Regions from separate parts of the Variovorax sp. GW821-FHT10B04 genome, predicted to be linked through region 1. Evidence: predicted binding sites of a transcription regulator. Region 1 holds the regulator's gene; the other holds the start of a gene.
The links. The regulator sigma-54, encoded in region 1, starts transcription at its own class of promoters, with help from an activator protein. The targets are predictions, from matches to a motif close to TGGCANGNAANCTGCTTT.
Positions count from the first base shown of each region.

Region 2: a site for sigma-54 is predicted at 2,682-2,699, ahead of nirB (nitrite reductase large subunit NirB). Genes of this name have one in related genera too.

Region 1 is NZ_JBWKNQ010000002.1:595,758-600,185, forward strand. Features, by position in the region: gene lptA (lipopolysaccharide transport periplasmic protein LptA) at 95-766, shown strand; gene lptB (LPS export ABC transporter ATP-binding protein) at 763-1,563, shown strand; gene AC07PZ_RS07830 (RNA polymerase factor sigma-54) at 1,592-3,160, shown strand; gene AC07PZ_RS07835 (ATP-binding response regulator) at 3,194-4,428, opposite strand, start outside.
Region 2 is NZ_JBWKNQ010000013.1:58,491-62,918, reverse strand. Features, by position in the region: gene nirD (nitrite reductase small subunit NirD) at 1-26, opposite strand, end outside; gene nirB (nitrite reductase large subunit NirB) at 47-2,542, opposite strand; gene AC07PZ_RS25975 (glucose/quinate/shikimate family membrane-bound PQQ-dependent dehydrogenase) at 2,856-4,428, opposite strand, start outside.

The DNA.
Region 1 (4,428 bases):
CTGCTGAAGCCCGCCTCGGCGGGCTTTTTCACTTGCGCGTCTTCGGGGGACTTTTCACAGACGCATACAATCGTTCAGCAAGTTTCGTGCCTTTATGAACAGAACCTTCTCCTCCTTCATCCCCGTCGTCCGCGCTGCCCTGTGCGTGCTCGCCTTGGCCGCGCTGTGGCCGGCGGCCCAGGCCGAGAAGGCCGATCGGGCCAAACCGATGAACATCGAGGCCGATGCGTTGCGCTACGACGACCTCAAGCAGACCAGCGTGTTCACCGGCAACGTGGTCGTGACCAAGGGCACGATCATCATCCGCGGCGCGCGCATCGACGTCCGGCAGGATCCCGAGGGCTACCAGTACGGCGTCGTTACCGCAGCGCCAGGCAAACTTGCGTACTACAAGCAAAAGCGCGACACCGGTACCGACGAGTGGACGGAGGGCGAGTCCGAAGTCATCGAATACGACAGCCGCGCCGACAACGTCAAGTTCATCCGGCGCGCCGTGATGCGGCGCCTGCTGGGTGCCACGCCGAACGACGAAACGACCGGCGCACTGATCATCTACGACCAGAGCAACGACACCTTCACCGTCAACGGTGCGCCGATGCCGCCGGATGCAAGCATCGCGACCGGTGAACGCGGCAGCCGCGTGCGGGCGATCCTCACGCCGAAGGCGGCCGCCTCGGCGCCGGCCGGTGCGGCCACACCGACACCCGCACCGGGCACCGGCCTGCGGTCGACCACCACGCTGGGTGGCGGGGAACCACGCAAGTGACGGCCGCTTCAACGACCCTCCCGTCTTCCCGTGCCACCGAGCCGGGCAGCCGCCTCGAGGTGCGCGGGCTGCAGAAGAGCTACGGCAGCCGCAAGGTGGTCAAGGACGTGTCGCTCGACGTGCAGAAGGGCGAAGTCGTCGGGCTGCTCGGCCCGAACGGCGCCGGCAAGACCACGTCCTTCTACATGATCGTCGGGCTGGTGCGCGCCGATGCAGGCGACATCACCATCGACGGCGAGCCGATCGCGCACATGCCGATCCACCGTCGGGCACGCATGGGCCTGAGCTATCTGCCGCAGGAAGCGTCGATCTTCCGAAAGCTGTCGGTCGAGGAAAACGTGCGCGCGGTGCTCGAGCTCCAGACCGAGCCCGACGCGGCCGGCCGCCCGGTGCCGCTGTCGCGGCAGCGCATCGAGGAGCGGCTGAGCGAACTGCTGAACGACCTGCGCGTGGACCATCTGCGCGCCTCGCCCGCGCTTGCGCTGTCCGGCGGCGAACGCCGCCGCGTCGAGATTGCGCGCGCACTGGCCACGCAGCCGCGCTTCATCCTGCTGGACGAGCCTTTCGCGGGCATCGACCCGATCGCCGTCATCGAGATCCAGCGGATCATCAGCTTCCTCAAGGAGCGCGGAATCGGCGTGCTGATCACCGATCACAACGTGCGCGAGACCTTGGGCATTTGCGACCACGCATTCATCATCAGCGACGGGCACGTGCTCGCGAAGGGCACACCATCAGAGATCGTCGACAACGCAGAGGTGCGGCGCGTGTACCTCGGCGAGCATTTCAGGATGTGATGGCACATACGCAGGTTCCACACGCCGCATGAAACAGGGCTTGTCGCTGCGCGTTTCGCAGCATCTCGCGCTCACGCCCCAGTTGCAGCAGTCGATCCGGCTGCTGCAGTTGTCGACGCTCGAGCTGAGCCAGGAAGTCGAGCAGATGCTCGACGAGAACCCGTTCCTCGAGCGCACCGCGGAAGAAGCGGCGCGCGAGGAATTCGGCGTGGACACGGCCGATGCGCCGCCGCCGCGCGACGACGATTTCAGCCCCGGGGCGTCCACCTCGTCCTCGACGACCACGGAGACTTCCACCACCACCGAGGCCGAACCGGCGACCGTCGACGCGGTCGAGGCGCAGCCCGACTGGGAAGGCGACGGCACGGTCGAACTCACACCCGACGACAGCGAGTGGGGCGGCGACGCACCCGCGCGCAACAACAACCTGGGCGACGACGAGCGTGCCGATGCCACCGAACTGGCGCGCAGCCAGGAGTCGCTGCAGTCCTTCCTGCATCGCCAGGCGCTGAGCCTGCGGCTCGGCGAGAACGACCGCGCGGCGTTGCGCTTCCTGATCGAGTCGCTCAACGACGACGGCTACCTGGAAGACACGCTGCCCTCGCTGGCCTCCGGGCTGGCGGGCGACGACAACGACCAGTTCGACGACCTGGTGCATCACTTCCAGGTCGCGCTCGGCCTGCTGCAGAGCCTGGAGCCGGTCGGTGTCGGGGCGCGCGACCTCGGCGAATGCCTGTCGATCCAGCTCAAGGCGCTGGCTTCTCCGCAGGACGACGACGAAGAGCGCCAGATCCGCAAGACCGCCATCGCCATCTGCAAGCAGCCGATGGAACTGCTGGCGCGGCGCGACTTCAAGCGCCTGGCCACGCTCACGCGCAGCAACGAGGACGAGGTGCGCAGCGCGCTGCAGCTGATCGCCACGCTCGAGCCCAAGCCGGGCCGGCGCTTCGTCGACGTGGAGCGCAACGTGATCGTGCCGGACGTGATCGTCACGCGCACCGGCCGCGGCACCAACATCAAGTTCAGGGTGATGCTCAATCCCGACGTGATGCCGCGCCTGCGCGTGCACGACATCTACGCCGGTGCGCTCAAGTCGCACAAGGGCGAAGGCAGCCAGGCGCTGTCGCAACGGCTGCAGGAAGCGCGCTGGTTCATCAAGAACATCCAGCAGCGCTTCGACACGATCCTGCGCGTGTCCAACGCGATCGTCGAACGCCAGAAGAGCTTCTTCATCCACGGCGAACTGGCGATGCGCCCGCTGGTGCTGCGCGAGATCGCCGACGAGCTCGGCCTGCACGAGTCGACCATCAGCCGGGTGACCACCGCCAAATACATGTCGACGCCGTACGGCACGGTCGAGCTCAAGTACTTCTTCGGCTCGGCGCTCGGCACCGAGACCGGCGGCAACGCGTCGAGCACGGCGGTGCGCGCGCTGATCAAGCAGTTCGTCAGCTCCGAAAGCGTGAAGAAGCCGCTGTCGGACAGCCAGATCTCGGAAATGCTGAAGGAACAGGGCATCGACTGCGCGCGCCGCACGGTCGCCAAATACCGCGAAGCGCTGCGCATCGCGCCGGCGAACCTTCGCAAGGCGCTCTGAGGTTCTTCCGCCCGGCTGCCGCGCGTCGGCGCGTCAGTGAACGCCGGCCGCGCGCCGGTCGGCCGCTTGCAGCACGGCCCGCAGTTCGGCCGGCTGAACGGGCTTGCGCAGCGAATGCCAGCCATGCGCCTTCGCGAGCTTGCGCGCAGCGCCGTCGATGTCGGCCGACACCAGCGCGATCGTGAGCGCGGGCTGGAGCGTCTGCAGCCGTTCGGCCAGCGCGATGCCGTCGAGTTCGCCGGGAAGCCGGATGTCGCACAGCGCCACGTCGACCGCATGCAGGTCGGCCAGCGCCAGCGCTTCGGCCGCACTCTCGTAGATGCGCGGCGTGGCGCCCCACAGGCGCAGCAGCGCGGCGAGGCTGTCCGCGACGACCGCGTTGTCTTCGATCACCAGCACGGCCAGGCCGGGTCGCAGGGCGTCGCCGCTGCGATCGATGTCGATGTCGTCGCTCGCGTGCGGCGGCTCGACGTGCAGCGCCGGCGTGTCCATGCCTGGCGGCGCCTCGGGAACCACGAAGCCGAACACCGAGCCGCGGCCGGGTACCGAGCGCAGCGTGAGCATCAGCCCGAGCTTCTGCGCGAGCCGGCGCACGATCGCCAGGCCCAGGCCATGGCCGCGCTGCAGGTTGCGCTCGGTGTTTCCGACCTGTTCGAAGTCGCCGAACACGCGGTCCTGCGCTTCCGGCGCGATGCCGATGCCGCCGTCGCGCACCTCGACGCGCCAGCCGCCCGGGCGCCGCCGGCAGGCCAGCAGCACCCGGCCGTGCGGTGCGAACTTGATCGCGTTGTCGACGAGGTTCGCAAGGATGCGCCGCAGCGACACCGGGTCGGTCCAGGCCACCGCGTCGGCCGGGCATCGCACGTGGATCCGGCCGCCGTCGTCCAGCCGGGCGAGATCGCGCAGCAACGGCGCCAGGGCTACGGCGGACGGGGCGAAGGCGTCGGCCGCAGCCTCGATGCGGCCGATCTCGAGCAACTGATTGGTCAGCGCCTCGAGCGCCTGCTGCGCGCGCGTGAGCGAGTCGACCGTGACCTGCACCTGGCGTGCCGGTGCGCCATCGCGCAACTGCTCGCGCAGAACCTCGGACTGCAGGCCGATCGCCATCACGGGTTGCCGCAGGTCGTGGTTGGCGGCGGAGAAGAAGCGAAGCCGTTCGGCCTGGGCGCGTTCCGATTCGCGCAGCCCCGCCATCGCCTGCTCGCGCAGCGTGCTTTCGTTCAGGCGCAGGCCGATGTTCTCCTCGAGTTGCCGCGCGTGGTCGGCCA
Region 2 (4,428 bases), on a different contig from region 1:
CGGCAGATGGGCGTCCATTCGTTCATGTTCATCTCCTTGGGCGGATTCAGGCCGTCTGCGGCTGTGCATGGATGGGAATGACGCGGGCACCGGATTCCAGCGCCGCCACCGGCGTGAACTGGCGCACGTCGACCGACGCCTGCACCGACTCGAACCATGGATCGGGTTCGCCGTCGAGCGCGAACTGCAGGCGCTCCCACAGCGCCTTGCGGCCTTCCGCGTCCTCCAGGATCCGCTTCTTCACGTGGTCGAGTCCGACGCGGCCGATGTAGTGCACGGTGCGCTCGAGGTACCAGCCTTCGGTGCGGTACAGCTCGAGGAACGCGCCGCTGTACTCCAGCACCTCCGCGGCCGTCTTCACCTTCACGAGGAACTGCGCCACCTCGGTCTTGATGCCGCCGTTGCCACCCACGTACAGCTCCCAGCCCGAGTCGACACCGATCACGCCGACGTCCTTGATGCCGGCCTCGGCGCAGTTGCGCGGGCAGCCGCTGACCGCGAGCTTCACCTTGTGCGGCGAATACATCGCCCACAGCGCGCGTTCCAGGTCCTTGCCCATCTGTGTGCTGTCCTGCGTACCGAAGCGGCACCACTCGGAGCCCACGCAGGTCTTCACCGTGCGCAGCGACTTGCCGTACGCGAAACCCGAGGGCATGCCGATGTCCTTCCAGACGTTCTGCAGGTCTTCCTTCTTCACGCCCAGCAGGTCGATGCGCTGGCCGCCGGTGACCTTGACCGTCGGGATCTTGTACTTGTCGGCCGCGTCGGCGATGCGGCGCAACTCGTCCGGCGTGGTGTGGCCGCCCCACATGCGCGGCACGACCGAGTAGGTGCCGTCCTTCTGGATGTTCGCGTGGCTGCGTTCGTTGATGAAGCGGCTCTGCGGATCGTCCCTGGCCTCTTTCGGCCAGGTGCTGATCAGGTAGTAGTTGATGGCCGGGCGGCAGGTCGCGCAGCCGTTGGGTGTGCGCCAGCCGAGGCCGTGGTAGACCGCGTCGTGCGTCAGGTATTTCTGCGTGCGGATCGCCTCGCGCACGTCCTGGTGGTTGGCGTCGGTGCAGCCGCAGATGGCCTTCTTCTTCGGCGTGGCCGAGTAGTCGCCGCCGGCCGTGAACATCAGGATCTGCTCGACCAGTCCGGTGCACGAGCCGCAGCTCGCGCTCGCCTTGGTGTGCTTCTTCACCTCGTCCAGCGTAAACAGGCCTTTCTCCTTGATCGCCTTGCAGATCGTGCCCTTGTTGACGCCGTTGCAGCCGCAGACCTCGGCGTCGTCGGGCATGCTGGCGGCCTTGCTGTGGCCCTCGTGGCCGGTGTCGCCGATGTTCGATTCGCCGAACATCAGCTTGTCGCGGATGTCGTGCACGCTGCGGCCGTCGCGCAGCAGCTTGAAGTACCAGCTGCCGTCGACCGTGTCGCCGTACAGGCAGGCGCCGATCAGCTTGTCGTCCTTGATCACCAGCTTCTTGTAGACGCCGCCGAAGGGGTCGCTCATCACGATCTCCTCGGTGCCTTCGCCGCCCATGAAGTCGCCGGCCGAGAACAGGTCGATGCCCGTGACCTTGAGCTTGGTGGACGTGAGCGAGCCCATGTAGCGGCTGTAGCCCATCTCCGCCAGATGATTGGCGGCCACCTTGGCCTGCTCGAACAGCGGCGCGACCAGGCCGTAGGCGATGCCGCGGTGCGCCGCACATTCGCCGACGGCGTAGACGCGTGCGTCGGTCACGGTCTGCAGCGTGTCGGTGACCACGATGCCGCGATTGCAATGCAGCCGCATCGATTCGGCGAGCTTCACGTTCGGCCGGATGCCGACGGCCATCACGACCAGGTCGGCCTGTTCTTCGGTGCCGTCCTTGAAGCGGATCGCCGCCACGCGGCCATCGGCGTTGCCGACCAGTTCCTGCGTGTGGGCGTTGAGCCGGAACTTCAGGCCGCGGTCTTCCAGCGACTTGCGCAGCAGGCCGCCGGCGACATCGTCCAGCTGGCGCTCCATCAGCCAGGCGTTGACGTGCACCACCGTCACGCTCATGCCGCGCAGCATCAGGCCGTTGGCGGCCTCGAGGCCGAGCAGCCCGCCGCCGATCACGACCGCGTGCCGGTGCGTCTTCGCGGTCTCGATCATGGCCTGCGTGTCGGCGATGTCGCGGTAGGCGATCACGCCGGCCAGGTCCTTGCCGGGCACGGGCAGCATGAACGGGTCGGAGCCGGTGCACAGCAGCAGGCGGTCGTAGGGCGCTTCGGTGCCGTCGTCCGCGCGGACGATGCGCTTCACGCGGTCGACCTCGACCACCTTGCGTCCGGCGTGCACCGTGATGCCGTTCTCTTCGTACCACGACCAGGGGTTGAGCACGATCTCGTCGATCGTCTGCTCGCCCGCCAGCACCGGCGACAGCAGGATGCGGTTGTAGTTGGGGTGCGGCTCGGCGCCAAACACCGTGATGTCGTAGAGCTCGGGGTCGATCTTCAGCAGCTCTTCGAGCGTGCGGACGCCGGCCATTCCGTTGCCGACGAGCACCAGTTTCTGCTTCTTCACGCGCATGTCCATGGCGGTTCTCCGTGGGGCTGTCCCGAAAACAAAAAAGGCGTCCGCATGGAGCCGCCCAGCCGAAGCTGAACAGTCATGCGGACGCCTTTGTCCTGAAGCCAGCGGCGACGCCTTTGCCGTCACTGACCTTGTCTTCGTTGAAGCAATCCCTATGCCAAGGAAAAGCGCCCTGTATGCAGGTTTTCGCGGGCTTCCGGTGCGGATCCGGGGGCCATCGGCGCGCTGCTGCGTCGCGATGGTGCGCAACGGCGGGCGCCGCTGCGTCAGATGGTGCGGTGCAACGCGCAGCGATGCGCGTTGAACCTGGCTGGAGTTACTTGCCCGCGCCCGGTAGCGCGTAGGCGATCACGAAGTCGCCGCGGTCCGGCGACTGGCGTGCGCCGCCGGCGCTGATCAGCACGTACTGCTTGCCCGTCTTGGGCGACACGTACGTCATCGGGCCGCCCTGGCTGCCGACCGGCAGGCGCGCCTTCCAGACTTCCTTGCCGCTCGCGCTGTCGAAAGCGCGCAGGTAGAAGTCCTGCGTGCCGGCGAAGAACACCAGGCCCGACTGTGTAGCCAGCGAGGGCCCGAGCGTCGGCATGCCGATCGGGATCGGCAGGTGCATGCGGATGCCGAGCGGGCCGGTGTCCTGCACCGTGCCGACCGGCACCTGCCAGACCAGCTTGCGGGTCTTCAGGTCGATGGCCGACATCGTGCCGAAGGGCGGCGCCTGGCAGGGGATGCCCAGTTGCGACAGGAAGCGCTGGCGCATCGCGCCGTACGGCGTGCCGTCCTGCGGCACGGCGCCCATTTCGATGCCGCTGGCGTTCTTCGGCATCTTGTCGCGCGGGATCATGTAGTTGGCCAGGCCCAGGCGCATGTCGTTGATGAACATGTAGCCGATGGTCGGGTCGACCGACACGCTGCCCCAGTTCATGCCGCCGAGCGAGCCCGGCATCTGCAGCGCATGGTCCAGGCCCGGCGGCGTGTACACGCCTTCGCTGCGCATGCCCTTGAAGCTGATGCGGCAGAGCAGGGCGTCGAAGGGCGTCGCTCCCCACATGTCGGACTCGACCAGCGTCGTGTTGCCGATCGACGGCATGCCGACCGAGAAGGGCTGCGTCGGCGAATAGCGTTCACCCGGCAGCTTGCCTTGCGGCACCGGCTTCTCCTGCACTTCCGCGATCGGCGTGCCGGTCTCGCGGTTGAGCATGAAGATCTCGCCCTGCTTGGTCGTCTGGATCAACGCGGGCTGCGTGCCGCCCTGGCCGTTCGGCACGTCGTAGAGCAGCGGTTGCGCGGGCAGGTCGAAGTCCCACAGGTCGTGGTGGGTGGTCTGGAAGTGCCAGCGCACGCGGCCGGTCTTGCCTTCGACGGCGACGATCGACGAGCTGTACTTGTCTTCTTCCGCGGTACGGTGGCCACCGAAGAAGTCGGGCGTGGTGTTGCCCGTCGGCAGGTAGACCAGGTCGAGCTTCGGGTCGTAGGCCATCGCGGCCCAGACGTTGGGCGAGCCGCGCGTGTAGGTCTGGCCGGGTGGCGGCAGCCTGGTGATGGCCGGGTTGCCCGAGTCCCAGGCCCAGGCGAGTTCGCCGGTGATCACGTCGAAGGCGCGGACCACGCCGGGCGGCTCGTCGACCGACCAGTTGTCGGCCACGCGGCCACCGACGATCACCATGTGGCCGGCGATCAGCGGCGTCGAGGTCTGCTGGTAGTAGCCGAACTTGATCTCGCCCATGCCGGTCGAGAGGTCGACCGTGCCGTTGTTGCCGAAATCGGCGCAAGGCTTGCCGGTGGCGGCGTCGATGGCGATCAGGCGCGCGTCCAGCGTCGGCAGCAGCAGGCGCTTGCGGCAATCCGCGGCGGGTGCGGGTGCCGCGGCATTGGCGCCGGCCGGCGCTGCG